3 regions of the Bradyrhizobium sp. WSM1253 genome follow, and region 1 is predicted to be linked to each of the others. Evidence: predicted binding sites of a transcription regulator. Region 1 holds the regulator's gene; each other region holds the start of a gene.
The links. Region 1 encodes PhoB, which activates phosphate uptake and scavenging genes when phosphate is short. Its sites were predicted from a motif close to TGTCATNNANCTGTCAT; they were not measured.
Positions count from the first base shown of each region.

Region 2: BRA1253DRAFT_RS06305 (acetoacetate decarboxylase) is a predicted target of PhoB. The motif match lies at 7,473-7,489, and genes of this name have one in related genera.
Region 3: BRA1253DRAFT_RS34790 (UDP-2,3-diacylglucosamine diphosphatase) is a predicted target of PhoB. The motif match lies at 5,451-5,467, and genes of this name have one in related genera.

Region 1 is NZ_JH600073.1:4,261,144-4,271,715, forward strand. It holds gene BRA1253DRAFT_RS21710 (OpgC domain-containing protein) at 1-560, opposite strand, end outside; gene apaG (Co2+/Mg2+ efflux protein ApaG) at 754-1,158, shown strand; gene BRA1253DRAFT_RS21720 (Hsp33 family molecular chaperone) at 1,208-2,227, opposite strand; gene argF (ornithine carbamoyltransferase) at 2,374-3,321, opposite strand; gene BRA1253DRAFT_RS21730 (aspartate aminotransferase family protein) at 3,321-4,523, opposite strand; gene BRA1253DRAFT_RS21735 (GcrA family cell cycle regulator) at 4,979-5,491, shown strand; gene phoB (phosphate regulon transcriptional regulator PhoB) at 5,711-6,418, opposite strand; gene phoU (phosphate signaling complex protein PhoU) at 6,442-7,158, opposite strand; gene pstB (phosphate ABC transporter ATP-binding protein PstB) at 7,170-7,991, opposite strand; gene pstA (phosphate ABC transporter permease PstA) at 7,988-8,833, opposite strand; gene pstC (phosphate ABC transporter permease subunit PstC) at 8,838-9,827, opposite strand; gene pstS (phosphate ABC transporter substrate-binding protein PstS) at 9,927-10,572, opposite strand, start outside.
Region 2 is NZ_JH600073.1:899,497-910,068, forward strand. It holds gene BRA1253DRAFT_RS06275 (PaaI family thioesterase) at 1-171, opposite strand, end outside; gene BRA1253DRAFT_RS06280 (enoyl-CoA hydratase) at 321-1,091, shown strand; gene BRA1253DRAFT_RS06285 (acetyl-CoA C-acyltransferase) at 1,356-2,552, shown strand; gene BRA1253DRAFT_RS06290 (MFS transporter) at 2,663-3,958, shown strand; gene BRA1253DRAFT_RS06295 (carbohydrate porin) at 3,955-5,358, opposite strand; gene BRA1253DRAFT_RS06300 (transporter) at 5,381-6,406, opposite strand; gene BRA1253DRAFT_RS06305 (acetoacetate decarboxylase) at 6,517-7,299, opposite strand; gene BRA1253DRAFT_RS06310 (patatin-like phospholipase family protein) at 7,529-8,704, shown strand; gene BRA1253DRAFT_RS45055 (hypothetical protein) at 9,421-9,984, opposite strand; gene BRA1253DRAFT_RS06315 (response regulator) at 10,289-10,572, opposite strand, start outside.
Region 3 is NZ_JH600073.1:7,205,019-7,215,590, reverse strand. It holds gene BRA1253DRAFT_RS34810 (RbsD/FucU family protein) at 26-469, opposite strand; gene BRA1253DRAFT_RS34805 (caspase family protein) at 634-2,436, shown strand; gene BRA1253DRAFT_RS34800 (threonine/serine dehydratase) at 2,511-3,494, opposite strand; gene BRA1253DRAFT_RS34795 (glycosyltransferase family 1 protein) at 3,558-4,601, opposite strand; gene BRA1253DRAFT_RS34790 (UDP-2,3-diacylglucosamine diphosphatase) at 4,615-5,427, opposite strand; gene thiD (bifunctional hydroxymethylpyrimidine kinase/phosphomethylpyrimidine kinase) at 5,612-6,412, opposite strand; gene BRA1253DRAFT_RS34780 (Lrp/AsnC family transcriptional regulator) at 6,542-6,787, shown strand; gene BRA1253DRAFT_RS34775 (cytochrome c) at 6,812-7,741, opposite strand; gene BRA1253DRAFT_RS34770 (CHRD domain-containing protein) at 7,897-8,313, shown strand; gene BRA1253DRAFT_RS34765 (cystathionine gamma-synthase family protein) at 8,390-9,685, opposite strand; gene BRA1253DRAFT_RS34760 (cytochrome c) at 10,023-10,469, opposite strand.

The DNA of each region.
Region 1 (10,572 bases):
ATCAGCACGATATAGAGCGGCAGCACGTCCATGTTGACCGGACGGAAGCGCAGCAGCAGCGCCTGCACGATCGTCACGTCGGGCTGCTTGAGGAAATCCATGATGCCCATCTCTTCGGTGTAGAGCGGGTTCTCGAACCTGGTCGCGACGTAGGAGATTTCGGCAAGGAAGATCGTGAACAGGAAGACGTGGGCGACATAGATCTGCCAGACGCGCCGCAGGATGCGCGCGGTGGCGACGACAATGCCGGACTCCAGCATCGCCCGACCGTACACGAAGGCGGCGGTATAGCCGGAGATGAAGATGAAGATCTCGGTGGCGTCGCTGAAGCCGTAATTGCGGATCGTGAACCAGGTCAGAAGGCTCGGCGGCAAATGGTCGATGAAGATCAGCCACAGCGCAAGGCCGCGGAACAGGTCGAGCCGGAGCTCGCGCTCCCCGATGGCGGGCAGCGAAATGGCCGGCGCGGCCGCGCGCCGCTTTGCCCCCGCGGACTTGACCTCCACAGGTTTAGCGGTTCCCGCGATCGTCGATCCCGTCACTTGGTCGGCAATAGTCATCGGGGGCCTAAAAACCCTTCCGCAAATCGCGACGTGGCAAGGAGTGTACCGGTCCGGCCGTCATCTCGCAAAGCCACCGGATCACATGCAAGTACGTTTGGACCTACACTTGGACGTGTACTTCCCTGCGAATTCAGGCGGGACGATGTCGCCAAGGCCGCCTCCGGCGTTTGGTTCCCGGGCGGTTTTCGGTATGATGGCAATCATGTACCGCGCCGTGACCCGCCAGATCGAAGTGACCGTCGAGCCGAACTTTGTTCCGGAGCAGTCGTCGGCCGACCGCTCCCGTTATTTCTGGGCCTACACCATCGTCATCACCAATTCCGGCGATGAGACCGTGCAGCTCAAGACGCGGCACTGGATCATCACCGATGCCACCGGCCGGCAGCAGGAGGTGAAAGGCGAGGGCGTCGTCGGCGAGCAGCCGACGCTCGCGCCCGGCGAACGCTTCGAATACACCTCCGGCGTGCCGCTCACGACCGCCTCGGGCTTCATGACCGGCCGCTACCAGATGGTCAGCGCAAGCGGCGAACGCTTCGAGATCGACGTGCCGACGTTCTCGCTGGACAGCCCGGATAACAAGCGGGTGTTGAACTAGCGCTGGAAATGGTGGGCACGCTTCGCTTTGCCCACCCTACGGCACCGCGCTACGCGTCCTCGACGCCCGCCTCATCCGGTGTGAACTCGTACACCGAGCTGCAGAACTCGCAGGTCACGACGACCTTGTCGTCCTTGACCATTGCGGCACGGTCGTCGGACGAAAAGCTCTTCAGCATCGATGCGACCGCATCGCGCGAGCAGGAGCATTGCGCCTTCAAGGGCAGCGGATTGAACACGCGCACGCCGCGTTCGTGGAAGAGACGGTAGAGCAACCGCTCGCCGGACAGCTCGGGATCGATCAGCTCGACGTCTTCGACGGTTTCGATCAGCGAGCGCGCCTCGACCCAGGCATCGTCTTCAGCGACGGCATGGACCTCGACGCCCTCGGGCGCATCGCCGGGATGCAGATCGGCCTGCCGCGCGCGCTCGGGCGCCTTCGGCAGGAACTGCATCAGCATGCCGCCGGCACGCCAGCGATGCTTGCCGCCGTCATTCGAACGCCACTCCTCGCCGACGGCAAGGCGCACGCGCGTCGGGATCTGCTCGGAGCGCAGGAAATATTCATGAGCGGCGTCTTCCAGGCTGCCGCCGTCGAGCGCGACCAGGCCCTGGTAGCGGCTCATGTCGGGGCCCTGGTCGATGGTCATGGCCAGATGACCGTGGCCCAGCAGCGCGCCGGAAGTCTTGCCGGAATCCTGGACTTCGCCGAGGCGCGCGGCATCATAGCGCGCATAGGCGCGCAGGCGATCCGGCGCCTGATAGTCCACGACCAGGAACGACACAGGACCGTCGGTCTGGGCCTGGAGGATGAAGCGGCCTTCGAACTTCAGCGACGAGCCGAGCAGCGTGGTCAGCACGATGGCCTCGCCGAGCAGCTTGCCGACCGGCGCCGGATAATCGTGCTTGGTCAGGATCTCGTCGAGCGCCGGACCAAGCCGCACCAGGCGACCGCGCACGTCGAGCGCGTCGACCTCGTAGGGCAGCACGGCGTCATCGATGGGAACCGCGGATGGCGCGCGAACCGGGCCTTCGGGCCCGGTTTTCATGTCAGGGGATTGGGAAACCATGGCGCTTTATTTGGGGTCGGAAGGCGGAATTGGAAGGGGGGCGGCTGCATCCGGAATGCAGAACGGATCGTACGCAAGCACGGCAAACTCGGTGTCGTCCTGGCGAAAGCCAGGACGACGATCCAAAGCTACTTCACCGGCCCGCGTTACTTCACCGCGTCGAAGCACCAGGCCAGAATGCCCTTCTGCGCGTGCAGGCGGTTTTCGGCCTCGTCGAACACGACGGATTGGGGACCGTCGATCACCTCGTCGGTGACCTCCTCGCCGCGATGGGCGGGCAGGCAGTGCATGAACAGCGCATCGGGCTTGGCCAGCGACATCAGCTGGGCATTGACCTGATAGGGCTTGAGCACGTTATGGCGGTGCTCGCCTTCCTTGTCGCCCATCGACACCCAGGTGTCGGTCACGACACAATCGGCGCCCTTCACGGCGGCTTCGGCATCCGTGCCGAGCATGATCGGCGCGCCGGTCGCCTTGATGAAGTCGCGCATCGCTTTTTTCGGCGCGAGCTCCGGAGGCGTCGCGACATTGAGCTGGAACTTGAAGCGCTCGGCGGCGTGCGCCCAGGACGCCAGCACGTTGTTGTCGTCGCCGGTCCAGGCCACCGTCTTGCCCTCGATCGGGCCGCGATGTTCCTCGTAGGTCATCAGGTCGGCCATGACCTGGCAGGGATGCGAGCGCCGCGTCAGGCCGTTGATAACGGGCACGGTGGCGTTCGCCGCAAGCTCCAGCAGCGCATCGTGATTGAGGATGCGGATCATGATGGCGTCGACATAGCGCGACAGCACCCGCGCGGTGTCGGCGATGGTTTCGCCGCGGCCGAGCTGCATCTCGGCGCCGGTGAGCATGATCGGCTCGCCGCCGAGCTGGCGCATGGCGACATCGAAAGACACCCGCGTCCGCGTCGAGGGGCGCTCGAAGATCATCGCCAGCGTCTTGCCTTCGAGCGGCCTGACCGGCTGATGCGCCTTCTGCTTCGCCTTCATCGCGGAGGACGCGGCCAGCATGCGCTTGAGCTCCGACAGCGGCAGCTCGTTGATATCGAGGAAGTGCTTCGGTGTTTTCTTGGGCGTTTTATCGGGCGACGTGCTCATCAGCTTGCCGCCCGCTTGTTGCCGGACAACGCCGTGCAGGCGCGCTCGAGCCGCCCGACGCTGTCCTCGATCTCGGCTTCGGTGACGATCAAAGGCGGCAGGAAACGCACGACATTGTCGCCGGCACCGACGGTGAGCAGCTTTTCTGCGCGCAAGGCGGCAACGAGATCGCCGGAAGGCACCACGGCCTTGATGCCGATCAGGAGGCCCTCGCCGCGCACTTCGCTGACGACATCGCCATGACGGTCGATCACGGAAGCGAGCTTCTGCTTGAGCAGCAGCGACATCCTCTGCACGTGGTCGAAGAAGCCGGGCTTGAGCATGACGTCGAGCACGGCGTTCGCCGCCGCGATCGCGAGCGGATTGCCGCCGAAGGTCGAGCCGTGCGAGCCCGGCGTCATGCCGGACGCCGCTTCCGCGGTCGCAAGGCAGGCGCCGATCGGGAAGCCGCCGCCGAGCGCCTTGGCCAGCGACATCACGTCAGGTTCGACGCCAAGGCGGCGGTATGCGAACAGATCGCCGGTGCGGCCCATGCCGGTCTGCACCTCGTCGAAGGCGAGCAACAGGCCGCGCTCGTCGCAGAGCTGGCGCAACGCCCTCAGGAAGGCAGGCGTTGCCGAACGCACACCGCCCTCGCCCTGGATCGGCTCGATCAGGATGCCGGCGGTCTGCGGACCGATCGCCTTTTTCACTGCCTCGAGATCGCCATGCGCAACCTGGTCGAAGCCCTCCATGGGTGGGCCGAAACCTTCGAGATATTTTGCCGAACCCGTCGCGGCCAGCGTCGCCAGCGTGCGGCCATGGAAGGCGCCTTCGAAGGTGATCATGCGATAGCGGTCTGGATGGCCCTTCGCGGCGTGATAGCGGCGCACGACCTTGATCACGCATTCCAGCGCTTCGGCGCCGGAATTGCAGAAGAACACGAAGTCCGCGAAACTTTCATTGCACAGGCGCGCGGCAAGCTTTTCGCCGTCCGGGCTCTGGAACAGGTTCGACATGTGCCAGAGCTTCGTGGCCTGTTCCTGCAACGCCGCGACCAGCGCCGGATGGGCATGGCCGAGCGCATTCACCGCCACCCCGGAGGTGAAATCGAGATAGCGCTCGCCATTGGTCGCGATCAGCCAGCAGCCTTCGCCACGCTCGAAACCGAGGTCGGACCTGGCGAAAACGGGGAGCAAATGCGGCGCTGCGCTGTTAGTCATGACGGTCACTTGAATGTTGCGGACGGTGTAAGCGTGCATTACGCAACGCACCATCGACCGGCCCGGAAAACGAAACGTGCCGCCTCTTGAGGGCGGCACGTGCGACTATCTTAGGCCTGGTGAAACGGGTGTCAATGCCGCCCGGAAAGCCTCGCGAAACGCTGAATCCGTAGTCTTGCGGTGCCGATTTTGCGGGATTTAGCCACGGAACATGTGGAAGCGAGTCGGCGGACTCTTGCGCGGGAGTCACGCCATATTGTAGCGTTTGGATTGTCAGATACGACATCTCGTGCAGTGGTTCTGATCTTTAAGTCCTTATGTACCGGCGTAAACGTTCGGGCGTTCAAGACGCGCCCGGCGAGCCTTAAGGGATTCTGGCGGCACGGGTTTTTGAAGGCTTAGGCATTCGCTGCGAGGCCCCAGGATGGCTGGCGCGCAGCGAGGGAAAGGGTGCAATGACGGTTTTGACCTGGTCCGATGATCGCGTCGAGCAGCTGAAAAAGCTCTGGGAGGCCGGACTTTCGGCCAGCCAGATCGCGGCGGAGCTCGGCAATGTGACCCGCAATGCCGTGATCGGCAAAGTGCACAGGCTCGGTCTTTCGGGCCGCGCCAAGAGCCCATCATCGGCAGCGCCCCGGCCGCGCAAGGCGCGCCCCGCGCAGCACATGATGCGGGTGAGCCGCCCGATCTCGCGCGGCAACACCGCGCTGGCGCAGGCCTTCGAGGTCGAGGCTGAGCCGGATCCGGTCACCTACGACAACGTGGTGCCGATGAGCCAGCGGCTGTCGCTGCTCGAATTGAACGAGGCGACCTGCCACTGGCCGGTCGGCGATCCCTCGAGCCCGGACTTCTTCTTCTGCGGTGGACGGGCGCTGTCCGGCCTGCCCTATTGCGCCCAGCACTCGCGTGTTGCGTACCAGCCGGCGTCGGATCGGCGCCGCGCACCGGTGAAGCCGGGTCCGCGGTAATCACGGCAAGTCGTCGCGCAAAGACAGTTCAATAATTTCAGTGTCGTCCTGGCGAAAGCCAGGACCCATACTCCGAGCACGCAGTAGTCGTGCGAAAGGGGTAACTCGGAGTCTTCGCCAAACCACTCCCTGTGGTTATGGGTCCCGGATCAGCGCTCGCTTGTCCGGGACGACATCGGAGAATGCAGGGACAGCTCGCCAACAAACAAGCCTGCAACCCTACACCTGCTCCGCCTTCGCAAACCGATCATCCAGCGCGTAGCCGGCGCCGCGGACGGTGCGGATCGGGTCTTGCTCGCGGCCGAGATTGAGCAGCTTGCGCAGGCGGCCGATATGCACGTCGACGGTACGCTCGTCGATATAGATGTCGCGGCCCCAGACGCTGTCGAGCAGTTGCTCGCGCGAGAACACCCGGCCCGGGTGCTCCAGGAAGAACTCCAGCAGGCGATATTCGGTCGGACCGAGATCGATCGGCCGGCCTGAGCGCGCCACGCGGCGCTTGTCGCGGTCGAGCTCGATGTCGCCAAAAGCAAGCACGGTGGCGAGCCGCTCGGGGCTCGCGCGCCGCAGCAGGCCCTTCACGCGCGCCAGCAGCTCCGGCACCGAGAACGGCTTGACGATGTAATCGTCGGCGCCGGTCGCAAGACCCCGCACCCGCTCGCTCTCCTCGCCGCGCGCGGTGAGCATGATGATCGGGAGCTGCTTGGTCTCGGGACGGGTGCGAAGCCGGCGGCACAGTTCGATGCCTGACAGGCCCGGCAGCATCCAGTCGAGCACGATCAGATCGGGGATGTGCTCCTTGAGGCGGGTGTCGGCGTCGTCGCCGCGCATCACCGTCTCGACGTCATAGCCGTCGCCTTCGAGGTTGTAGCGGAGAAGCTCGGTCAGGGCTTCCTCGTCCTCAACCACCATAATGCGTGCGCCCATCGGGTCGTCGCTCCCTTAAGTCTTCAGGTGTTCGGTACCGTGTTGGCGAAGGTCGTCATGTCGCCCTTCGGCCGCTTGTCGGTGATCGCCTGGCCCTCGATCATGTAGAACACGGTCTCGGCGATGTTGGTGGCGTGGTCGCCGATCCGCTCAATGTTCTTGGCGCAGAACATCAGGTGAATACAGAACGAGATGTTGCGCGGATCCTCCATCATGTAGGTGAGGAGCTCGCGGAACAGCGAGGTGCAGATGGCGTCGACTTCCTCGTCGCCCTTCCACACCGCCATCGCCGCCGGCAAATCATGCGCGGCATAGGCGTCCAGCACCGACTTGACCTGCTGCTGCACGAGGTCGGTCATGTGCTCGAGGCCGCGGAACAGCTTGAGCGGATGGAAGTCCGTCTCCAGCGCCGCGACGCGCTTGCCCATGTTCTTGGCGAGGTCGCCGATGCGCTCGAGATCGGTCGCGACGCGCATGGCGCCGACGATCTCGCGCAGATCGACCGCCATCGGCTGGCGGCGGGCGATGGTGAGCACCGCACGCTCCTCGATGCGCTTCTGCAGCGCGTCGAGCTCGGTGTCGATGGCGACGACGCGCTGGCCGAGCGGGACGTCGCGGCGGATCAGCGCGTCGACGGACTCGACGATCATGCGCTCGGCGATGCCGCCCATCTCGGCGACCAGGCGGGTGAGTTCCTGGAGGTCGGTGTCGAAAGCCTTTGCGGTATGTTCGGAAGCCATGTCGCGTCTCCTCAGCCGAACCGGCCGGTGATGTAATCCTGCGTGCGCCGGTCGGTCGGCGACGTGAAGATCTTGCTGGTGTCGTCGAACTCGATCAGCTCGCCGAGATACATGAAGGCGGTCTTGTCGGAGACGCGCGCCGCCTGCTGCATGTTGTGGGTGACGATCGCGATCGTGTAATCCTCGGACAGCTCCTGGATCAGCTCCTCGACCTTGGCGGTCGAGATCGGGTCGAGCGCCGAACAGGGTTCGTCGAACAGGATCACCTCGGGCCGCACCGCGACGGTGCGGGCGATGCAGAGGCGCTGCTGCTGGCCGCCGGAGAGCGACAGGCCGGAGGCGTTGAGCTTGTCCTTGACCTCGTTCCACAGCGCGCCGCCGCGCAGCGCCTTCTCGACGCGGCCGTCCATTTCGGACTTCGAGATCTTCTCATACAGGCGGATGCCGAACGCGATGTTCTCGTAGATCGTCATCGGGAACGGCGTCGGCTTCTGGAACACCATGCCGACGCGGGCGCGCAGCAAATTGAGGTCCAGCTTGCCGTCGAGGATGTTGGTCTGGTCGAGCATCAGCTGACCAGTGGCGCGCTGGCCGGGATAGAGGTCGTACATCCGGTTGAAGATGCGCAGCAGGGTCGACTTGCCGCAGCCCGACGGACCGATGAACGCCGTGACGCGATTGGCGCCCAGCGTCAGGTTGATGTTCTTCAGCGCGTGGTGCTCGCCGTAATAGAAGTTCAGGTTGCGCACGGTCACCTTCGGGGGCGCCTCCGGCAGCACCGGCGCGTGGGGCAGCCCACCGGCCGCGCTCATCGATACGGAAAGATCACTCATTTTGCGGTCCTCTCGGCGCCAAGGATGCGCGCGCCAATATTAAGGGCAAGAACGGTCAGGGTGATGAGCAGCGCCCCGCTCCAGGCCAATTGCTTCCAATAGGCATAGGGGCTCTGCACGAAGTTGTTGATGGTGACAGGCAGGTTCGCCATCGTCTTATTCAGGCCGAGGCTGAAGAACTGGTTCGACAGCGCGGTGAACAGCAGCGGCGCAGTTTCACCGGCGACGCGAGCGGTTGCGAGCAGCACGCCGGTGATGAGGCCGGAGCGCGCGGCGCGATAGGCGATCCGCTTGATCACCAGCGAACGCGGCAGGCCGAGCGCCGAGGCCGCCTCGCGCAGCGCGTTCGGCACCAGCAGCAGCATGTCCTCGGTCGTGCGCAGCACCACCGGGATCACGATGACCGCGAGCGCGAGCGAGCCTGCGATCGCCGAGAAGCCGCGCATCGGCACCACCACCGCGCCGTAGATGAACAGGCCGATGATGATCGAGGGCGCCGAGAGCAGGATATCGTTGATGAAGCGGATCACCGAGGTCAGCCGGTCATTGCGGCCGTATTCGGCGAGATAGGTGCCGGCGAACATGCCGAGCGGCGCGCCGATGCCGACGCCGATCACGGTCATGATCAGCGAGCCGACGATGGCGTTGAGCAGGCCGCCCTCGTTCGATCCGGGAGGCGGCGTGTTCTCGGTGAACAGCTGGACATTGAGTCCCGCCAGTCCATTGTAGAGCAGCGTGATCAGGATCAGCGCGAGCCAGGTGACGCCGAAGGCCGTTGCGGCGATGCAGAGCCCGCGAACGACGATGTCCTTGCGGCGGCGGCGTGAATAGATCGGATTCATGGCGCTAGTTCCCCGCCTTCTTTTCCAGCCGCATCAGCATCAGCCGCGCCGCTGCAAGCACGAAGAAGGTCAGCACGAACAGCAGGAGACCGAGCAGGATCAGGCCGGACTGGTGCAGGCCGTCGCTCTCGGCGAACTCGGATGCGATCGCCGCCGAGATCGTGGTGCCCGGCGCGAAGATCGACGACGAGATCCGGAACGAGTTGCCGATGATGAAGGTCACCGCCATGGTCTCGCCGAGCGCCCGGCCCAGCGCCAGCATGACGCCGCCGATGACGCCGACGCGGGTGTAGGGGATCACCACGCTGCGGACGACTTCCCAGGTGGTGCAGCCGACGCCGTAGGCGGCTTCCTTCAGCACCGGAGGCACGGTCTTGAACACGTCGACTGAGATCGAGGTGATGAAGGGCAGCACCATGATGGCGAGGATCAGCGCGGCATTGAACAGGCTGAGATAGGACGGGGGACCTGCGAAGATCGCGCCCAGCACGGGCACGCCGTCGAAGATCTTGATCATGAAGGGCTGGAACGTGTTGGCGAGGAACGGACCCAACACGAAGAAGCCCCACATGCCGTAGATGATCGAGGGGATGCCGGCGAGCAGCTCGATCGCCATGCCGATCGGGCGGCGCAGCCATTGCGGGCAGAGCTCGGTGAGGAAGATCGCAATGCCGAGACCCACGGGAATGGCGATCAGCATCGCGATGAAGGAGGTGACGAGCGTGCCGTACATTGGCCCGAGCGCGCCGAGCACCGGCGGATCGGCCGACGGCGCCCAGCGCTGCGTCCACAGGAACGAGACCCCGAATTCCTTCATCGCCGGGAAGGCGCCGACGATCAGCGAAATGATAATGCCGCCGAGGATCAGAAGCACCGAGATCGCGGAGAGCCGCGTGATCCAGTAGAAGGTAACGTCGCCGAGCTTGAACGCGCTCAAGGCCTTGGCGCGATCATACGGTCCGGCGTCGTCGATTACATCGCTCTGAACGGCCATCTCTGCCACGCCGATCCCCTGTACTAAATAGCATACGTTTTTTTGTTGGTCCGTGCCCCGGATGCGGCGCATCGCATCCGGGGCACGAGCGTCGCGAAGCTAGCTCTTGATTTCGGCAGCCCAGGTCTTCTCGATCAGCTGAACGACCGGGTCCGGCATCGGGATGTAGTCGAGCTCTTCAGCCGCCTTGCCGCCGTTCTTGAAGGCCCAGCGGAAGAACTTGATGGCTTCCTGCGAGGCCGCCTTGTCGGTGGCGTCCTTGTGCATCAGGATGAACGTCGCCGCCGTGATCGGCCAGGACTTCTCGCCGGGCTGGTCGGTCAGGATGACGTAGTAGCCGGGAGCCTTGGCCCAGTCGGCGTTGGAGGCGGCCGCCTGGAACGCTTCGACGGTGGGCTGCACCGGCTTGCCGGCCTTGTTGACGAGGCCGGTGTAGGTCAGCTTGTTCTGCTTGGCATAGGCGTACTCGACGTAGCCGATCGAGTTCTTGGTCTGGCTGATATTGCCCGATACGCCTTCATTGCCCTTGGCGCCGACGCCGACCGGCCACTCGACCGCGGTACCCTCACCGACCTTGCTCTTCCAGTCCGCGCTGGCCTTGGCGAGGTAGTTGGTGAAGTTGAAGGTGGTGCCAGAGCCGTCCGAACGGCGGACCACGGTGATGGCCTCCGAGGGCAGCTTCACGTTCGGGTTGAGCTTCTTGATCGCGGCGTCATCCCATTTGGTGATCTTGCCGAGATAGATG
Region 2 (10,572 bases), 3.4 Mb from region 1:
CAGCTTGGCAAAGGGTGGCGGCGGCAGCCTTCCGTCGCGGATGCCCAGCATCGCATCCATGCCTGACAGGCCCATCGCCACTTTCGCAACCGGCGCAGGCACCTGCCACTCCACCACCCGCTCGCGCCGCTGCGCGGGCGAAAACAGGTCGAGTTGATCGATGTTGGTCATTGCGGCCTCTTTGTATGATTTACATCATATTATGCCGCGGACTTCGCGCTGGCAACTCCCTCCCCGCCCGCTTGACAAGCAATGCGTTTCGGCCCGGAAGTGTGATCCGACCGGCGTATTCGCGCGTCCACGAACTCAGAGATCCCCTCATGGAAATGCTCAACCACCACTGCGGCGTGACGCGCGATGCGCGCGGCGTCGTTCATGTCGCGATCTGCAACGCCGGCTCGCTGAACATTTTGGGCTCGCCCATCACCGATGCGGTGCGCGAAGGCTTGCAGCAGCTCTCGTCCGACCGCAGCATCCGGGTCGTGGTGCTGCGCGGCCAGAGCGAGAAGAGCATGATCGGCGGCGCCGACATCAAGGAGATGGCCAGGCTCGACCAGAAGTCCGCCGAGGCTTTCATCAGCCGCCTGCGCGACCTCTGCGAGGCCGTGCGCGCCTTCCCGGCCCCGATGATCGCGCGCATGCCCGGCTGGTGCCTCGGCGGCGGGCTCGAAGTCGCGGCCGCCTGCGATTTCCGCATCGCCGCCCATGACGCGCATTTCGGTATGCCGGAGGTGCGGGTCGGCATTCCCTCGGTGATCCATGCCGCGCTGCTGCCGCGCCTGATCGGGTGGGCCCGCGCGCGCTGGCTGGTGATGACCGCTGAGAACATCGACGCGGCGACGGCTCTGGCGTGGGGACTGGTCGACAAGGTCGCGCCGGAGGGCGGGCTCGATGCCGAGGTCGAGCATCTCGTGAAGGCCCTCCTCGAATGCGGCCCCGAGGCGCTGCGCTCGCAGAAAGCGCTACTGCGGCAATGGGAGGAGCTGCCGCTGACGGAGTCGGTGAATTTGAGCGTCAAAGTCTTCGGCGAGTCGTTCCTGACGGACGAGCCGACGCGGCTGATGGGCGCGTTTGTGAATCGGAAGCGGTAGAGCCATCAGCAACGGTGTCATGCCCCGCGAAGGCGGGGCATCCAGTACTCCGAGCGCCATCGGTTCAATCACAACCGCCTCGGCGTACTGGATCGCCCGCCTGCGCGGGCGATGACAGCAGGTTATGGGACAACCTCTTCCGTTCGCACGACCAAATCTCATGCGAACCACAAGATTTTCTCATGCCGACGCAGTTGCATTTTTTGCGCCGCATCATATGATGATCATAATCTTACATATGTGACATTTTAGGGAGTCTCCTCCATGGCCGAAGCCGCCGATCCCGTCGTCATCGTCTCCGCCGTCCGTAGCCCGCTCGGCCGCTTCATGGGCGAGCTGTCGCCGCTCCCCGCGCACAAGCTCGGATCGCACGTGATCGGCGCGGCACTCGAGCGTGCCAAGCTTGCGCCGGAGAAGGTCGACGAGGTCTTCATGGGCTGCGTCCTTCCCGCGGGTCAGGGCCAGGCCCCGGCGCGCCAGGCCGCGCGTGCCGCCGGCTTGCCCGACGCCACCGGCGCGACCACCGTGAACAAGGTCTGCGGCTCCGGCATGAAGGCGACCATGCTGGCGCACGACATCATCCGCGCCGGCTCGGCCGAGATCGTCGTCTCCGGCGGCATGGAAAGCATGAGCAATGCGCCGTATCTGCTCGCCAAGGCGCGCGGCGGCTACCGCGCCGGCCACGACCGCATCATCGACCACATGATGATGGACGGCCTCGAAGACGCCTACGAGACCGGCCGCTCCATGGGCGATTTCGGCGAGGCTACCGCCGAAGCCTATCAGTTCACCCGCAAGGACCAGGACGCCTATGCGATGGAAACATTGGGCCGCGCGCGCAAGGCGGTCGAGGGCGGCGCGTTCAAGGCCGAGATTGCGCCGATCACGCTGAGCGAGAAGGCAGGTCCCCGCATCGTTGCCAATGACGAGCATCCGATCAAGGTCGATCCCGCAAAGATCCCCGGGCTGAAGCCGGCGTTCCGCGCCAACGGCACCATCACGCCGGCGGCCTCCTCCGCCAACGCCGACGGCGCCGCCGCGCTGGTGCTGACGAAGCGCTCGCTCGCCGATCGCAGCGGCCTGCCGGCTCTCGCAGAGATCAAGGGCCACGCCACCCACAGCCAGGAGCCGCAATGGTTCACCACGGCGCCGATCCCAGCGATCCGCAAGCTGCTCGACAAGATCGGTTGGAGCGCCGGCGATGTCGATCTGTTCGAGATCAACGAAGCCTTCGCCGTGGTGGCGATGGCGGCCCAGCGCGATCTCGGCATTCCCCGCGACAAGCTCAACATCAACGGCGGCGCCTGCGCGCTCGGCCATCCCATCGGCGCCACCGGCGCACGGCTGATCGTGACGCTGCTGCATGCGCTCGAGGCGCGAAACCTCAAGCGCGGCGTGGCGGCGCTCTGCATCGGCGGCGGCGAAGCCACCGCGATCGCGGTGGAGCGCCTGACGCACTGACGTAAAAGTCCGGAAATGAGGGAACTCCGTCATTTCAGACGGACGCGTCCCGTGCCATTCTGCAAACTCGCGCAGGTGTTTCAAATCCTGCCCATCAAGATTGAGGCCCAATGATCTCGAACTGGCTCGCGGCGACGCTCGGCCGCCGCAATATCCACTACGGCTGGGTGATGGTCGCCGTAACCTTCCTCACCGCGCTGATCAGCGCCGGAACGGTCGGCGCGCCCGGCGTGTTCATCGTTCCGCTTCAGAAGGAGTTCGGCTGGAGCACGGCGGAGATCTCCTCCGCGCTGTCGATCCGCTTCATCCTGTTCGGGCTGATGGCGCCGTTCGCGGCTGCCCTGCTCAACCGCTACGGCCTGCGCAACGTCACTCTGACCGCACAGCTCATCGTGGTCTCGGCGCTGGTGCTCTCGCTCGGCATGACAGAGGTCTGGCAGCTCGTCGCGCTGTGGGGCGTCGTGATCGGGATCGGCACCGGCATGACTGCGCTGGTGCTGGGCGCCACCATCGCGACGCGCTGGTTCGCGGCACGGCGCGGCCTCGTCGTCGGCATCATGACCGCGAGCGTCGCCACCGGTCAGCTCGTGTTCCTGCCGCTGCTGGCAAGCCTGACCGAACGTTTCGGCTGGCGGCTTGCGCTCGGCTTCGTCTGCATCGCGCTTGGTGTTTCTGCCCTGGCGGTCCTGCTCGCGATGCGCGACCGTCCGAGCGATCTGGGCCTGCGCCCGTTTGGCGACAAAGGCACCACACCCCTGCCCGCGCCGCCCGTCAGCCATGGCTCGATCACGGGCGTTGCACTCGGCACGCTGCGCGACGCCTCGAAGAGCAGCGCGTTCTGGGTCCTGTTTGCGACGTTCTTCGTCTGCGGTGCATCCACCAATGGCCTGGTGCAGGTGCATCTGATTCCGATGTGCCTCGATTTCGGCATCCCGCAGGTGCAGGCCGCGGGCTTGCTGGCCGCGATGGGCATCTTCGACTTCTTCGGCACCATCATGTCGGGCTGGCTGTCGGACCGCTACGACAACCGCTACCTCCTGTTCTGGTACTACGGCTTGCGCGGGCTCTCGCTGATCTTCCTCCCCTTCAGCGATTTCTCGTTCTATGGGCTCTCGATCTTCGCGATGTTCTATGGGCTCGACTGGATCGCAACCGTACCGCCCACGGTGCGCCTCATCGCGCAGAAATTTGGGCCCGAGCGCGCCAATCTGGTGTTCGGCTGGATCTTTGCCGGCCACCAGCTCGGTGCAGGCACCGCCGCCTTCGGGGCCGGTTTCTCGCGGACGGTCTATCAGAGCTACCTGCCCGCCTTCTTCATCGCCGGCGCGCTCTGCGTGTTCGCCTCGCTGATCGTGCTGACGCTCTCGCGACAACCGAAGCCAAAGCCGCAAGCCGCGATGGCTTAGTACCTGATCGTGGTGGTGACGCCGAAGACCGCGGCGTCACCAATCCGCGCAACACCGCTCGGGTCGTCCGGATTCGGGATGCCGCCCGAGGGACGGAACACATATTGGAAGTACGGCGCGATCAGCCAGCCCGGCTTGATGTGCGCCTCATAGATCATCTCGATCAGGGTCTCGTTGCTGCGCACTGGGCTCTGGATGCCCGTGAAGAATTGGGTATCGACGTCGAGGTTGCGCGCGGAGTTCGAGATGCGCATGTAGGCCGCCGCCACGCCGAAGCGATCGAGCGGACGACCGGATACGAAGCCGACAAAGCCGATGCCGCCGTCGAGATAGAGATCGATCAGGTTGCGGTCCGGCGGGCTGTAGGCGATGCGGCCGAACGCGGTGACACCCGGGATCGAGGCCGAAGTGGTGCTCTCCCTGACCTCCGGCGGCCGGTACAGCACCTGCTCGATCACCGCGAAGATACCGTAATTGCCGCGAAGCTTTGCCGGAATGCCGCTGCCGTCGGCATCGGCGATCGACCGCCCATCCGTGGCGAAGCGCTGACTGTCGAACGAGCCATAATGCTTCCAGGCGCCCGGCGTAAAATTGCCGGCGAGCGAACGGCCGCCGATATCGAGGTCGTAGTTGAAGCGGACCTGCCCGATCACCCAAGGCGGGTCGTTGACGCGGAAGGCAAGACCATGATGGTCGCGCAGCTGCGGATCCTGATTGCCCGGGCCTGACGGATCGCCATTGAACACGGCACCGAACGCGGTGATCTGATCGGTCAGCGCGGCCTTGATGCGAATGCCGGGGACTGCGATTGGCGGTGCCGGGCCGCCGGCCGGGAGATTCGAGGCCTTGATCGCGGGCCAGCCGAAGGTGCCGTTGATGAAGAGATCGTCGGTCTGGCTGTCGAAAAACTCGACATCGGCGGCCTGCTGGCCGGCCCTGATGTTCAAGCGGTCGTTGAAGAAGCTCTGCTCGAAATAGGCATTGTAGAGCCGCTGGTCCGGCAACGCCTCGATCTCGCTGATGGTCGCGAGATTCATGATGTAGTTGCGACTGAGGCCTCGCCCGTAGATCACGAACGCGTTGGCGTAGAAGCGGCCGCCGCTCCAGCCGACCAGCTTGTCGAGATCGGCATCGACCGAAAGATCGAGCCGGCCGAAATGGATAGCGCCGCGCCTAACGCCGCCGGACAAATTTCCAATGTTGTCGGCGATGTAGGCGGCGCCGAAATTCAGGCCCTTGTTGGCGAGGCCGTCATGCCACTCGTTGAACCATTTTGGAGCTAGCCACTCCGCCGCGTTCTCGTCCTTGGCGCCGGCCAGCGCGCTGGTGCTCGCGATCGTCCAGGCCAGCACAATCGCGGCCGCATTTCGCAGCGGAAATAGATGTGCGGTCCCGATCACGGCTGATACCGACTGGCGTGCTTTACTTGAAGATACCGGTACGCCGCATGAAGAGATAGGCCGCGCCGACCGACGAGGCCATCAGGAGAGCCGCCCAGAAAAATCCACTCTCGACCTCGGTCAGAGGCAGGCCCTTGGTGTTCATGCCGAAGATGCCGGTGATCAGCGTCGGCGGAAGCAGCAGCGAGGTCACGATCGAGAGCGTGTGGAGGTGGTTGTTGCTTTGCTCCTCGTTCTTGAAGCGCAGCTCCTCCTCGAGCAGGCGGCTGCGTTCGCGCAGCTCCACGATGTCGTGGTCGAGGCCGTCCAGCCGCTGCGCCAGCTTGCCGGCCTGGATACGCAGGTCCGGCGAAAGGTGGTCGGTGTTCTTCTGGTCGAGGCGATGGAACAGCGTACGCAGGCCGGTGAGCTGGCGATGCAGCCTGACGCAGGTCCGGCGCAGCCGGCCAAGATTGCGGCGCATCTCCGGCTTGGCGTCGTCGGCCAGAATCCGCTCCTCGATCTCGTCGATCTCGTCGATCTCCTGACCGAGCTTATCGGCCATCCTATCAAGCGTGTCGGCGACCTCATCGACGATCTTTTCGAGGAGATGGGCGACATTGTCGACGCGGTAGCCGCCTTCGAGCACCCGGCGTGTCGCATCCGCCGAGCACAGCGCCTGATGGCGGCCGCTGATCAGGAGCCGCTCGGTCATGGCGAAGCGCAGGAACGCGGTCTCCTCCGTCGCGCTGCCGATGTCGCGCACGAGGTCGGAGAACACGCCGTAGACGCAGTGGTCGATGACGTGAAGCTGCTGGAAGGTGTCGTTCGAGAGCAACAGCTCGCGCGCCAACGGCGGCAGTTGCGACGCGGCGATCCACGGCCGTGCGCGCGTGTCCGTGAGGTTGAAATGCAGCCAGAGCCGGCCGTCGTGGCTGAACTCGATCGGCTGGTCGACCGGTAGCGCCTCGGCACTGCCGTCGCCGTGGAGGCGGAACGCCCACACCAGGCCGGGAATGCCAGGCACGGCATCCGATATCGCGCTGACAAGCTTCGCCGGCTCAGCCATGACCAACCCCAACCGTCAACGAATGCCCCGCTCCGGAAGATTGCTGACGGCACCGTCCGGATCCATGCGGGTACTCAATTACGGCATTGTTACAGTTTGATGATAGCGCCCTACTCGGCCGCCAGCACGGTCGGAGCCGCCGCCTCTGCTTCCCTGATGTAGTCGTGCACGACGCGGCCGAACGGCAGCGTCAGGTCGGCGATGTAATGATGCGCGCCGAGGCAGCGGCGGACCGGGAAATCGGCGACGGGCGCATTGACATGCGGCACCAGATGCAGCCGGCCGGGCCCCATCCAGGAGCCCTTCGGCACGATGTCGATGAGGTTGATCGCGACCAGTTGGCAGATATCGAGGCGGCCATCGACGCCGGGAATCATCTTCAGATTGATCTGCGTCTTCGACAGGGTCGCACGGGTGAGGTCGCCATTGCCGGCCATGCTCTCGTGCTTGTAGCCCATCGTGCCCATGGCGACGAGCTGGCCGGCATATTCCAGCCTGCCCGTCAGCGTATCCTTGACGATCTCGAGTTTGGGATGGGCGTATTTCTTGGGAAAGCCCCAGATCTCGCGGCCGGCGGCGATCGGCGGATCGTCGTCCAGATACATCTGCGAAACGAAGTTGACCTCCTCGCCGTGCAAGCGCGCGGGGATGACGAGACCGGATTCGGTGTAGCTGCCGAAGCCGGAGGAATCCGGCATCTTGATCCATTCGTAATGCACGATCGGCTGGTCGATCGGCTCCAGCGGCTCAGGCAGGCCGGCGCGGATGAGGTCCGGATCGGTCTCGTAGGTGATGACGAGGAATTCGCGGTTGACGAAGCGATAGGGCCCTGCCGGATAGCTCGGCCCAGCCGCCGGCATGGATGGAAGCCTCAGTAACTCTTCCCTACGCATCGCCGGTCTCCTCTCGTGGTGCTCATGTGATGCCCGCCCGACAGCGTCAGGCGGCGATGCAGATTGCTAGCCGCCGTCATTGACTGCGATGTGAAGGATTTCCGTCAGCCGCACGACCGCAGCCATTCCCAAGGCGGCGATGGCGCATGCAAGCGATGCGTCGACGCCAGAATTGTCATCACGGCGTCACCGCGGAACGCAATCGTTTGAAGAAGCAGGAGGCATCACCATGGACGCTCGCACCTCGCAACCGCCCCATCAGACGCATCAGCCTCCCGCACGAGGCTGGCGGCCCGAGCGTTGCGACCGCGTTGCGCTGGTGCTGCAAGGTGGCGGCGCGCTCGGCGCGTACCAGGCCGGCGTCTACCAGGCGCTGCACGAGGCCGGCATCGAGCCCGACTGGGTCTGTGGCGTCTCGATCGGCGCGATCAACTCCGCCATCATCGCGGGCAACAAGCCGGAGAAGCGGCTCGAGGCGCTGCGCATCTTCTGGGAGCGCATCACCAACCGCAAGATCTGGCACTACACGCCTGACGGAGACATCTTCCGCCAGTGGCGCAATCTCACCAGCGCGTGGATGACGTCGGCGATGGGCCAACCGGGCTTCTTCAGCCCGCATCAGGTCAATCCCTGGCTGAGCCCGGTCGGCGCCCGGACCGCCACCAGCTATTACGACACGATGCCGCTGAAAGAGAGCCTGCTCGAGCTCGTCGACTTCGACCTCATCAACGAGAAGAAGGTTCGCTTCGCGGTGGGCGCCGTGAACGTGCTCTCCGGCAATTTCATCTATTTCGACAATTCCCACGACGAGATCGAGCCGGAGCACATCATGGCTTCCGGCGCCCTGCCGCCGGCACTGCCGATGGTGCGGATCGGCACCGATCATTTCTGGGACGGCGGCATCGTCTCCAACACGCCGCTTCAGCACCTGCTCGACCAGGAAGACGCGCTCAATTCGCTGGTGTTCCAGGTCGACCTGTTCAGCGCACGCGGCGTGCTGCCGCGCTCGATCCAGGACGTGATGGCCCGCCACAAGGACATCATGTATTCCTCGCGCACCCGCCACAACACCGACGTCTACCGCCGAACCCACAACCTCAAGGTCCTGCTCTACAAGGCCTTGGCCAAGCTGCCCGACGAGCAGCTCTCCGAGGAGGAGCGCAAACTCAAGTCGAGCCTGCGCCACATGCCTGAGATCGCAATCCTGCATCTGATCTACCAGCAGAAGGCCTACGAGGGCGACGCCAAGGACCACGAATTCTCGGGCACCTCGATGCGCGAGCACTGGACCTCCGGCTACGAAGACACCAAGCGCACCCTGAAGCGCCGCGACTGGATCAAGATGCCCGACGAAGGCATGGGCCTCGTGGTGCACGACGTGCACCGGGAGACGGAGAGCGCGTAGCTCTATCGTCCCGTCGCGATCACCCAATTCCCGTTCCCGGCTTGCAGGCACACTTTCGCATTCTCGCGGCTCATTTTGCCCGAGCTTTGCTCTAGTCTTAGCACCCTCTCGAAAGAAAGGGCGCAGGGAAGGCCGGGCGCCGGCTGGCACCCGTAGTCCCGTGTGCGAGCAAGACGCGCACGGGGTGGACGACAGGTGACGCCGGCAACCGGCCTTCCCTGCGCGAATGGTTTTACGGCTTATGACGCGCTCTCCCCGGGGAGCGATGCACTATTGCCCCCGTCGCCTTGCGGATGGCTGATGTGCTGACCCGGTTGGGCAGAGCATCACCACAAGACTTGACGCACAGACCCCGGGCGTCAGGACCACACGATTTTGCCGTCCGCGCACCTCCCCGCCCCTGTCCTCGATGCCTGGCGTGCGCTCGCCATCGAGACCGAACGAGGAGGCTGTCAGCGCCGTGTCGTACCGCGTGTGCAGCTGCTCACGGGAAAACCCGCCCTGCAGCCTGCCCAGCGCGTCGACGCAGTCGCGGCCACCGCCTCCCGGCCCACGTCTCGTGACGATCGCGAAACGCCCTTGTAGCAGGCTGGGATGCGCACAAACTACGCCTTATCCGAACTTCTATAAATACGAATATTACTTCAGTGCGGGGTTGACAAGGCGTTTCGCGCGATGGCGCACCAGGTCTCGTGACGCACCTGTCGCCCGGCGTCTCAAGCGACCGAACCGCCGCGCGGGTTGACGATCGTGTAGCCACGCAATGAACGCGCATGCATTCGCGTCGCGTGTCCGCCCGAGTTGGCGTCGTAAGCCAGCCAGGTATCCCCGCTTAGGTGTTGCTCGAGGACGAACACATGTCCGTGTCGGGCTGCGACCATTCCCGGTGCGGGTGATGTCCGCGGGAAGCGCAGCCAGTTCGACGCAAGATTCAATTCCGGCACGATACGGCCGAACACGCGCAGAGCAGCCCCGCAGCCGCAGAAGGAGGAAGGGCAACCTGCGGGACGACTACCGACGATGCGACCGCCCGAGAGGCTCGCCGTCGCGGCGCCGCCTGCGTCGGCCGCTGTCAGTTGCGTCGCGCGATAGGATTGGAGTGAGGACCTGGGAGTTAGGAACGACCTGGAAGTCCTCTCACGGCGCGTTTGCGAATACGAGAAGTCGCAGGGCATCGTGACGTTGCATTCGGCTGCTTGATGAATGCGATAGGGCCGTGCTTCAGAAGCGACGAAACTAAAGGCAACGACGAGACACGCGGAAAGAACCGACTTGAACATTGCAGGGCTCCAAACTGAAGGTCCCTGCCCCTGCAAAGAAACCAATAACAGTTTGGCTGAAATGGTCTCAAATAGCGACTGAAAGTGGCTGCATTTGCGGGCCGATTTTGGCAATCATCACAGCCCAAGCGTAGCGGCGGAAATGTTTAACCCGCAGAGGACGAATGCGTGTCTTCGCAACCGAGAGGCGACCGCGTTGCATTCGTGCGTCGCATTGTTGTACGCCGCGGCACGATGGCCGAGCGCACAATTGCGGAGGGGCGCCCGCAAGCCATAGCCCCGCCGTTGATTGTCGCGCGAATGGTCAGCCCCGAGTCTTCGCTAAGGCAGATCCTGCGGTTGTCGCAAAGTCCAACTTTGCAGCGCTGAGCGCTGCGGCGAGCTCGTCGATGTGGTAGGGCTTCGACAGGATCCGGATGCCGGCCATTTCGGCGTCGTGAACCGCGGCTTCGGCGTATCCGCTCGTCAGCAGGACCGGGATGTCGCTTCGCCTTCTCTTGATCTCGGACGCGAGTTCGACACCGTTCATGCCGCCCGGCATCACGATATCGGAAAACACCAGATCGACGGAGCGGCCGTCCGCTAGGG
Region 3 (10,572 bases), 2.9 Mb from region 1:
TCCCGCATCATTCGATCGCGCGCTGCTAGCTGATCACACCCTTCCTGATCAGGAAGCATCCGTAACTGCTGCTGTCGCCGACCTGTACGACGCCAAAGCTCGCCGCCGCCGCGCGATAAAAATCCGGCCGCGAGAGTTTTCCGGGCGTGACGGGCCGGTCGGCGGCACGCTCGATCTCCGCGAGCACCGTGCGCTGCACGTCGGGGACGCGGCTGGGATCGTCGACCGGCATCATCACGCGGACCGGATCGGGATCGAAATCGTCGAGCGGATAGACCGACATGATGGCGCGAATCGCGGTCTGCATGCTGATGCCCGGCAACTGGATCAGGCGCTGCGAATGCGTGCTCTGCGCGATGCGCGCAGAGGGGTGATTGGCATCGACGAAAGCGAGATCGTCGCCATGGCCCATGGACGCCAGCAGCCAGAGCAGATCTGGCGTGAGGATCGGATCGATCGATTTCAGCATGTGACGGACTGTCCTCCCATCGTGCACCCACCTTGGCGGGTTCCAAGCGTGATTCAGATCACGCAGCCTACCATGGTGATGGCGATCACGGACCTCAAAGTCGAACGCGGCCAAGCTTGCCGGCAACCAATCTCGTATCGAGATCAGTGCCAAAGGAGCACGCCATGTTCCGCCTAAAATCTTTCCTAATGACTGCAGGCCTTTTGGGAAGCCTGTTCGGCTTCGCCTCCGGCCCTGTTTCCGCGCAAGTCGCCCCGGTCGAGCCGGCCCCCACCGCGCTGCAAGGCCCGGAACAGCGCGTCGCGTTGGTGATCGGCAATTCGAACTACCAGAACGCGCCGCAGCTCGCCAACCCCGACAATGACGCGGACTCGATGGCGAAGTTCCTGAATTCGGCCGGGTTCGAAGTGGTCGCCGCGACCGACCTGACCCAGAACGACATGCTTCGCGTGGTGCAGGATTTCTCCGCCAAAGTGTCGGCGCGCGGTCCGAACACGGTGGCGATGGTCTACTACGCCGGTCACGGCGTGCAGCTCGCCGGCGAGAACTACCTCGTTCCCGTCGACGCCAAGGTCTCGAGCCAGACCGAGCTCGTCAACAACTCCGTCCGTCTGGTCGACGTGATGTCGACGCTGGAGACGATCCCGAGCCGCATGCGCATCGTCATCCTCGATGCCTGCCGCAACAACCCGTTTCCGAACGTGAACGATGCCGGCCGCGGCTTGGCGATCGTCGATGCGCCGAACGGTTCGATCGTCGGTTACTCGACCGCGCCGGGCGCGGAAGCGCAGGACGGCACCGGCGGTCACAGCCCCTACACGCAGGCCTTCCTGAACGTCGCGCGCGAGCCCAACGTGCCGATCGAGCAACTGTTCAAGCGCGTGCGCCTCGAAGTGAACCAGACCACCAGCGGCGCGCAGATCCCGTGGGAGAGCTCGTCGCTGACGTCGGACTTCACCTTCTTCGGCGACACCGCTGTCGCCGCCAACCGCGCGCCCGTGAATGCGCCTGTCGTGCAGATGGCCTCCAACCTGCCGAGCCGCTCGACCCGCCAGGCCTATGACTACGTCGTGTCGGAAGCTCGGCCCGAGTACTATCAGGAGTTCATCACGATGTATCCGCACGACCCGCTGTGCGACCACGTCCGCTGGCTGCTCAACAACCTGCTGCTCACGCAGGCCTGGCACAAGGCGGTGCTCGCGAACTCGCCGCTCGGATACAAGAATTTCTACGACAGCTACGGCAACACGCCCTATGCGCAGGTCGCGCTCAAGCTCCAGATGCAGCCGAAGCAGATCCCCTTGATGCAGGCGACCAAGTTCCTGGCGCCGCAGAATATCGCCCCGACCTTCAAGATTGGCAATCTCGGCCAGCCCAAATACATGCCGCTGCAGCAGGGTAATGGCGGTGCGCAAGTGAACGGCAATTTGCCGATCGTGCAGAAGTCGGGCGACAACAACGGCATCGGCAAGCTCGGCAATGGCGGCCAGATCGTCAACCTGCCGGCGGGCAACAACCAGCCCAACCAGCAGAACGGCACGCCGTCGCAGACCCCGGGCAAGATCGTCACCCTGCCCGCGCCGACCAACACCACCAACAACAATGGCGGCATCGGCAAGATCGTGACGCTGCCTGCGACCAACAAGACGCCGAACGGTACTGGCAACGGCACAATCAGTGGCAATCCAGGCAAGATCGTGAGCATGCCGGTGAATGTCGGCAAGGGCGGCACGACCATCGACACGAAGCCCGTCAACGTTCAGACGCAGAACAACCCGATCCGCATCAACAACGGCGCCAAGATCAGCGACAACCCCGTGAACAAGGTGCAGGTGCAGAACAACAACCACCCGCAGTTCAACGAGACCAATCGCATGGTCAACAATGGCGGCAACAACTTTCGGCAGTCGATGAACCAGAGCCAGGGTGGCAACGGCGGCAACAACCACCGCGGCTTCATGCACTGATCGCGGTCGGCCACACACGACAAAGGGCAGAGCGGTGACGCTCTGCCCTTCTTCATGTCAGAAGATTTAGAGTATCAGGCCACCAGCTCCGCAAACAAATCAGCGTCGACATTGCCGCCGGAGAGCACGATGACGACATTCTTGCCGGCAACATCAAGTCGCCCCGCAAGCAGCGCGGCCAGGCCGACCGCTCCGCCCGGTTCGACCACGAGCTTCAGCTCGCGATAGGCAAACGCGACGGCCGCGCCGACTTCCTTGTCCGACGCGGTCACGCCGCGCGCGAGCAGCTTGCTGTTGATCGCGAACGTCATCTCGCCGGGGATCAGGGCCATCAGCGCATCGCAGATGGTGCGGCCTGCCGGCCCGTGCGGCTCGCGATGACCTGCGGTCAGGGACAGGCCGTGATCGTCGAAAGCCTCGGGTTCGGCGACGACGATTTGCGCCAGCGGATAGCGCGCCTTCACGGCCGTCGCGACGCCCGCGATCAGGCCGCCGCCGGAGGCCGGCGCCACCACGATGTCAGGCGCGAGGCCGAGCGCCGCCATGTCCTCGGCGATCTCGCGGCCGGCGGTGCCTTGGCCGGCGATCACGAAGGGATCGTCATAGGGCCTGACCAGCGTCGCGCCGCGCTTCTCGGCGATGCCGCGCGAGATCGCCTCGCGGTCGTCGCGGTCGCGGTCGTACAGCACGACCTCGGCACCGTAGGATTTGGTGCGCTCGCGCTTCGACAACGGCGCATCCGCGGGCATCACGATGGTCGCCTGCATGTCGAGGATCTTGGCCGCCGCCGCCACGCCCTGGGCATGGTTTCCAGAGGAGAACGCGACCACGCCGCCGGCGCGCTTGTCCTGCGGGATCGAGGCGACCTTGTTGAAGGCACCGCGGAACTTGAACGAGCCGGTGCGCTGGAGCATCTCCGGCTTGAGATAGACCTTTGCGCCGACGCGTTCGTTGAGCACGGGAAAGGACAACAGCGGGGTGCGGACGGCGAAGGGTGCGATCACGCGGGCTGCGGCATCGATATCGGCAGGGCCGATCGGGAGGAGCTGTTCTGTCATGCCCGATGTTATCGCGGCGGATGAGGCGCGGGCAAGGCATCTCCGCGCGAGCATTCTGGGGCCTCAGGCGACGAATCGCGCCGGCTCCGCCCCGTTCCGGCCCGGCAGCACCGCGCCGACCGCCAAAATGCTGTCGATAAAAGCCCGGGCCGAGGCCTCCCAGGTGTAGTTGGCGGCGAATTCCACGCAGTCCTGCCGGGAGATGTCCAGCGCGGCAAAGCAGGCGCTGCGCAGATCGTGATCGAGCGCGCCGACCGGCGCATCGCCGATCACGTCGCGGGGCCCCTTCACCGGAAACGCCGCAACCGGCAGGCCGCTCGCCAGCGCTTCGAGCAGGACCAGGCCGAACGTGTCGGTCTTGCTCGGAAACACGAAGACATCGGCGGCCGCGTAGATGTCCGCCAGCTCCTCGCCGTGCTTTTCGCCGAGAAAGATCGCGTCCGGATAGGCCTCTTCCAGCGCGACACGCGCCGGACCATCGCCGACGATTACCTTGGTGCCGGGCAGGTCGAGATCGAGGAACGCCTCGAGATTCTTCTCCACCGCCACCCTGCCGACCGAGAGGAACACCGGTGCCGGCAGGCACAGATCAATCGCGCGGGGATGGAACAAATGGGTGTCGACGCCGCGCGGCCACAGCACGACGTTGTCGAAGCCGCGCTCGGTCAGCTCGCAGGCAAGCGCCGGCGTTGCCGCCATCACGGCGCGGCTGGGGCTGTGGAATCGGCGCAGCGCCCGCCAGATCAGCGAGCCCGGCACCGGCACGCGGGCGCGGACATATTCGGGAAAGCGGGTGTGGAAGCTGGTCGTGAAGGGTAGCTTGCGCTGGCGGCAATAGCGGCGGACCATCAGGCCGATCGGCCCCTCGGTCGCGATGTGGATGCTGTCCGGATGCGCCTCTTCGATCAGCTTCGCGATTCTGCCCGGGCGCGGCATGGCCAGCCGCACGTCACGATAGCTCGGCATCGCAAAGGTGCGGAACGATTGCGGCGTCAGGAACGAGAATTCGACGTCGAGACTTTTGGCGGCGTCGGCAAGCTTGGTCAGCGTCCGAACCACACCGTTGACTTGCGGGTGCCAGGCGTCGGTCGCGACCAGGATGCGCATCAGGCTGCCCTTGTCATGCAGCTCTGGCTGCAACCTGCGGGACCTGTGCCGGCTTCTCGGCCTGGTCCGCCCAGGTGATGATCTCGAAATGGCCGTCGTCGTGCTCGACCAGCGCCGTGCAGCTCTCGACCCAGTCACCGCAGTTCATGTAGCGGATACCGCCCTCGTCGCGGATCACCGCGTAATGGATGTGGCCGCAGATCACGCCGTCGGCATCGTGGCGCCGCGCCTCGGCGGCGAGCGCCTGCTCGAACGCGCCGATATAGTTGACGGCGTTCTTGACTTTCTGCTTCGCCCATTGCGACAGCGACCAATAGGGCACCTTGAACATGCGCCGGAAGAAGTTGACAAAGCGATTGAGCTGGATCGCGAAGTCGTAGGCCTTGTCGCCGAGATGGGCGAGCCAGCGTGCGTTCTGCACCACGAGGTCGAAGATGTCGCCGTGGATGACGAGATAGCGCTTGCCGTCCGCACCGGTGTGGACGGTGTTCTCGACCACGTCGATGCCGCCGAAATGCGTGCCGTAATAGTTGCGCAGGAACTCGTCGTGATTGCCGGGGATGTAGATCACCTTGGCGCCCTTGCGCGCCTTGCGCAAAAGCTTCTGGACCAGGTCGTTATGCGATTGCGGCCAATGCCAGCTCGATTTCAGCGCCCAGCCGTCGACGATGTCGCCGACGAGATAGATCGTGTCGGCATCATGGAAACGCAGGAAGTCGAGCAGAAGGTCGGCTTGAGAACCGCGGGCTCCGAGATGAACGTCGGAGATGAACAACGTGCGAAAGCGCCGCTCCGGGCTCTCGTCACTCACATCGTAACTTCCCATGCGCCAGCCTGTAACAATGTCCCGTGACAGGGGGATGACCAATTGAACCTTTGAGGCACCTTCGGATACGAATCGCGCTTGCCTCGCCCACCCCGCGAATATCAGTCGCATGCGACAATCAGGCGACATGGCGCCTCAGCGCCCTCCGCAAGAACCCGGAACTGCGGCGCGCTCGCGAGCGGCGTCAGTAAAATTTGTGGAAATGATGGATCGGGCCGTGGCCGTGACCGACGCTGAAGCGGTCGGCGGCCGCGATCGCCGCGCTGATCCAGGTCTTGGCGTTGCGCACGGCGTGCTCGAGATCCTCGCCCCTGGCGAGCCCGGCGGCGACCGCCGAGGACAGCGAGCAGCCGGTGCCATGGGTGTTGCGAGTGGCAACGCGCGGCGCGGCGAGCGCGATCGTGGTGCTGGCATCGACGAGATAGTCGATGCTCTCGGCGCCCTCGCCGTGCCCGCCCTTGATCAGGACTGCCCGGCAACCGAGCGCCAGCAGTCGGCGCCCCTGGCTCTCGATCTCAGCCTCGCTGGCCGCGACCGGTTCGTCGAGCAGAGCCGCGGCCTCGGGCAGATTGGGTGTGATCACCGAGGCCAGCGGCATCAGTTTGATGCGCAGCGCGTCGACGGCTTCGGAGGCGAGCAGGCGATCACCCGATGTCGCCACCATCACGGGATCGAGCACGACATGCCGGGGTGCCCAGCGCGACAGCGCGGCCGCGATCGCATCGATGCTGGCCGCTTGCGCCACCATCCCGATCTTGACCGCGCCGACCTCGAGATCGGAAAACACCGCGTCGATCTGCGCGGTGACGAATTCGGCGGGCACCGCGTGAATGCCGGTGACGCCGCGGGTGTTCTGCGCGGTCAGCGCCGTGATGGCGGAAGCGCCAAAGACGCCAAGCGCAGCAAAGGTCTTCAGGTCGGCCTGGATGCCGGCGCCGCCGCTCGAATCGGAGCCGGCAATGGTCAGCGCGACGGGCGTCGTCATGGGGCGATTTTCCGCGTTTTCGAAGCCATGGCCCGTCCTAGCGCGCCTGCCTCAACCCAGCAAGTTCGCTTGCTAAATCCGGCCGGGTTTGGCCTATTAGCCGCCAGATATGCTTTCGGAGTGACCGCGATGGTTCCCTTTTTCGTCCAGATCAAATGCAAGCTCGGCCAATCCTATGTGGTCGCCAATGCGCTTGCCGAAGCCGAGATCGCCTCCGAGATCTATTCCACGGCCGGTCAATACGACCTGCTGGTGAAGTTCTACGTCGACAACGACACCGATATCGGCCACTTCGTCAACGAGAAGGTGCAGGTGCTGCCCGGCATCCAGGACACCCTCACCATCATCACCTTCAAGGCGTTTGGCGCGAGTTGACCGTCCGGAAAAGGGCGGGCCTGATCAGGCGCCGCCCTCCTTGCGCTTGGGACGCGGCGGACCGTCCACCGGCGGCAGCGATTTGAGATAATCCGCCATCGCCGCGAGATCGTCCTCCGGCAATTGCGAGGTGTTCTTGATCACCCGCGTCATCGCGCCGCCGACGCTGTCGCCGTCGGGCAATTCGCCGGTCTTCAGGAAATAGGCAATATCCTTCGCGCTCCACTCGCCGAGGCCCTTCTGGGTGATGTTGGGCACCCATCCCTCGCCTTCCGGATTGGGACCGCCAGCGAAGCGTTGTCCGGCGATGATGCCGCCAAGCGCATTGCGCGGGCTGTGGCATTCCGCGCAATGGCCAAAACTGTTGACGAGATAAGCGCCGCGATTCCACTGCGGCGACTTCGCGCTGTTGGCGACGAAGGGCTTGCCGTCCAGAAATAAGAATTTCCAGATGCCGACGTTGCGCCGGATGTTGAACGGAAAGCGCACGTCGTGGTCGCGCACCTTGCCTGCAACGGCCGGCAGCGTTTTCAGATAGGCAAAGAGATCGAGCACGTCCTCGCGCCTGGCGTGCTGATAGGACGTGTAGGGAAAGGCCGGAAAATAATGCCGCCCGTCCGGCCCGACCCCGTGCATCACCGCGTTGACGAATTCGGCCTCGCTCCATTTGCCGATGCCGTCCGTCGGATCGGACGAGATATTCGGCGCGTAGAACGTTCCGAACGGCGACTTGATCGCGACGCCGCCGCCGAGCCTGAGACGATCGGGCTGGTCGGGGACGGCATGGCATGAGGCGCAGCCGCCGGCGTTGAACATCACCTGGCCATTGGCAAGATCAGGCACGCGGGCAGGCGCGGTGCCGGCGGCCGCCACCACCGGCGCGCTGAGCCACCAATAGACGCCCGCTGCAGCGAGTGCGGCGAGCAGCGCCACGGAGATTGTTCGTCGCAACATGCGGTCCTTTCGTCGTCGCGGCGAAGCTTATGACCGATGCCCTCGCGGCTCCAGCCACGAAGAATTTAGCCCACCGCGGCCTGAAACGGGAATAAACTGAAATGCCGGCTGTTGGAAGTTTGGCAGCCCAAACGGGTTCAGCAGGGAGAAAAACCATGAACAAGATCGTCATCGCCATGTCAGTGCTTGGCGCCGTTGCTTTTGCGGGTTCGGCCAGCGCGGAAAAGCTGAAAGCAACGCTCGACGCCAAGTCCGAGGTCCCCGCAACGACCAGCAGCGGCACCGGAACGGCTGATCTGGACTACGACGCCGCCAGCAAGAAGCTGTCCTGGAAAGTCACCTATTCCGGCCTGTCCGGCCCCGCCACCGCTGCGCACTTCCACGGACCCGCCGAGCCCGGCAAGAACGCCGGCGTCGCGATCCCGATTCCCGGCGCTGCCACCAGCCCGGCCGAGGGCTCGGCGACACTGACCGACGCGCAGGCCGCCGATCTGCTCGGCGGCAAGCTCTACGTCAACATCCACACCGCGGCCAATCCAGGCGGCGAGATCCGCGGTCAGGTGACGAAGTAAACTTCGCACAGACCAGCAAAAGGGCGGCTGCCATAGCAGCCGCCCTTTTCGATTCCCCGTAACCCTGGCGCAGACATCACACCTCAGGTTCGGCTGCGTTCAGCGCCTGCGCGAGGTCGGCGATCAAATCCGACGGGTGTTCGATGCCGATCGACAGCCGGATCGTGGAATCGAGCACACCGATTTTCCGGCGGATGTCGGCGGGAACGCCGGAGTGGGTCATGGTGGCGGGCAGGCTCGCAAGCGACTCCGTTCCACCGAGGCTCACCGCCAGCTTGAGGATCTGCAGCGCATTGAGGAATTTCATGGCGGCGGCCTTGCCGCCGACGATGTCGAACGAGAACGTGGACCCCGCCCCTGTGCATTGCCGCGCAAACACAAGTCCATCCGGCGACGCCGCCTCGTGATGACCGAGATAGTGCACCTTGGCCACTTTTGGATGATCGCGCAGATAGTCCGCCACGAGGCGCGCATTCGCATCCGCCTTTTCCATGCGCAGGCTCAGCGTCTCGAGCGAGCGGTTGATCATCCAGCAGGAATGCGGATCGAGCTGGGTGCCGATGGCGCCCCGGAGCGCCTTGATGCCTTTCACCACCGCCTTCGCGCCGAGCGCGGCGCCCGCGATCAGATCTGAATGTCCGCCGACATATTTCGTGAGCGAGTACAGCGAAATATCCGCGCCGTGCTCGATCGGCCGCTGAAACACCGGTCCGAGCAGCGTATTGTCGCAGGCAATGATCGGAACGTGTCCTTGGGTCTTTCCGATGGTCTCGGCGACACGCCGCATCATCGCGATGTCGACCAGCCCGTTGGTGGGGTTGGCCGGAGTTTCGATCAGAATCATCGAAACCCGGCCCTTGCGCATGGCCTCCTCCGCGGCCTGGCTGACCACAGCTTCGTCAACGCCATCGGCGAAGCCGACGGCGCCGATCGACAGACGCGCAAGCGTATTCGTCAGCAGGGTTTCGGTCCCGCCATAGAGCGGCTGGGAATGCAGAATGACATCGCCGGGGCGGACGAACGCCAGGATCGTGGTCGCGATGGCCGCCATGCCGGATGAGAACAGCGCACAGCTCTCGGTGCGCTCGTAGATCGCGAGCCTGTCCTCGACGATTTCACTGTTGGGATGATTGAAGCGCGAATAGACTAGGCCCGCGCCCATCCCTTCCGGCGGCTCGCGCCGGCCGGAGACGAAATCGAAGAAGTCCTGCCCGTCCTCGGCCGTCTTGAACACGAAGGTCGAGGTCAGGAACACCGGCGGCTTGACCGCGCCTTCCGACAATTGCGGATCGTAGCCATAGGTCAGCATCAGCGTTTCCGGATGCAGCATATGGTTGCCGATGTGCGTCTTCGACGGGAACGGTTTGACCATGGCTTGTCTCGCTGTTGCTGATTGAGGTGCTCGCCGCGGGTTGGAACTCCTGATGTCCTGAATGAGTCGCGGGATGCGTCGGCGTCAAAAGCTCACGCCAATGCCGCGGCGGTTGGAGCAAAGATAACTGCTTCGGCAGCGATCCGTCAGGCCTTGCGGATAGAATTTCCAGCGGCGACACGCGACGCAATAAAAAGGGCGGCTGCTTTCGCAGGGCCGCCCTTCTTGATTCCCAGTAGCCCGGATGGAGCGAAGCGCAATCCGGGGCAGTCTGTCAGCTCGTGTGGATTCCCGGATTGCGCTGCGCTCCATCCGGGCTACAAATCTTTTCCTTCCGTCAACCGTTCTTCACGCGAAACGTCTCGTGGCAGCCGCCGCATTCCTTGCCGACCGCGGGGAAATTCGCCTTGAGCGAGTCCAAATCCTTGATCTTGCCCTTGGCCTCGCCAACGACCTTGGCGAAGCTCGCGACCTTGGCATCGAATCCGGCCTTGTCCTCCCAGACCTTCGGCGAGGCGCTATAGTCGCCCTCGGGCTTCATGCCCTTTGCGCTCGCGGGAAACAGATTCGGCAACTTCTTGGCGGTGTCCTCGAACTGTGCCAGCGCGCTGTCCACCGTGGCCTGGTCGTAGGGCTTCTCGCCCTTGACCATCGCCGCCACTGCGCCGGCGTTCTTGCCGTTGCCCTTCATCAGGGTCTGGACCTCCTTGACGGAGTCCTGTTGTGCCCAAACCGCGCCCATGCCGAGCAGGAGCGCGCCCCCAACAACCAACACTCGCTTCATTCGCAAAGTCCCTTTCCTTGATGCAGGATTGCCTTGATGCAGGATCGCCGTGCTGCACGATCGTGCCGACCCCTCAATGGGGCCAACACCGCTCCGCAGATTT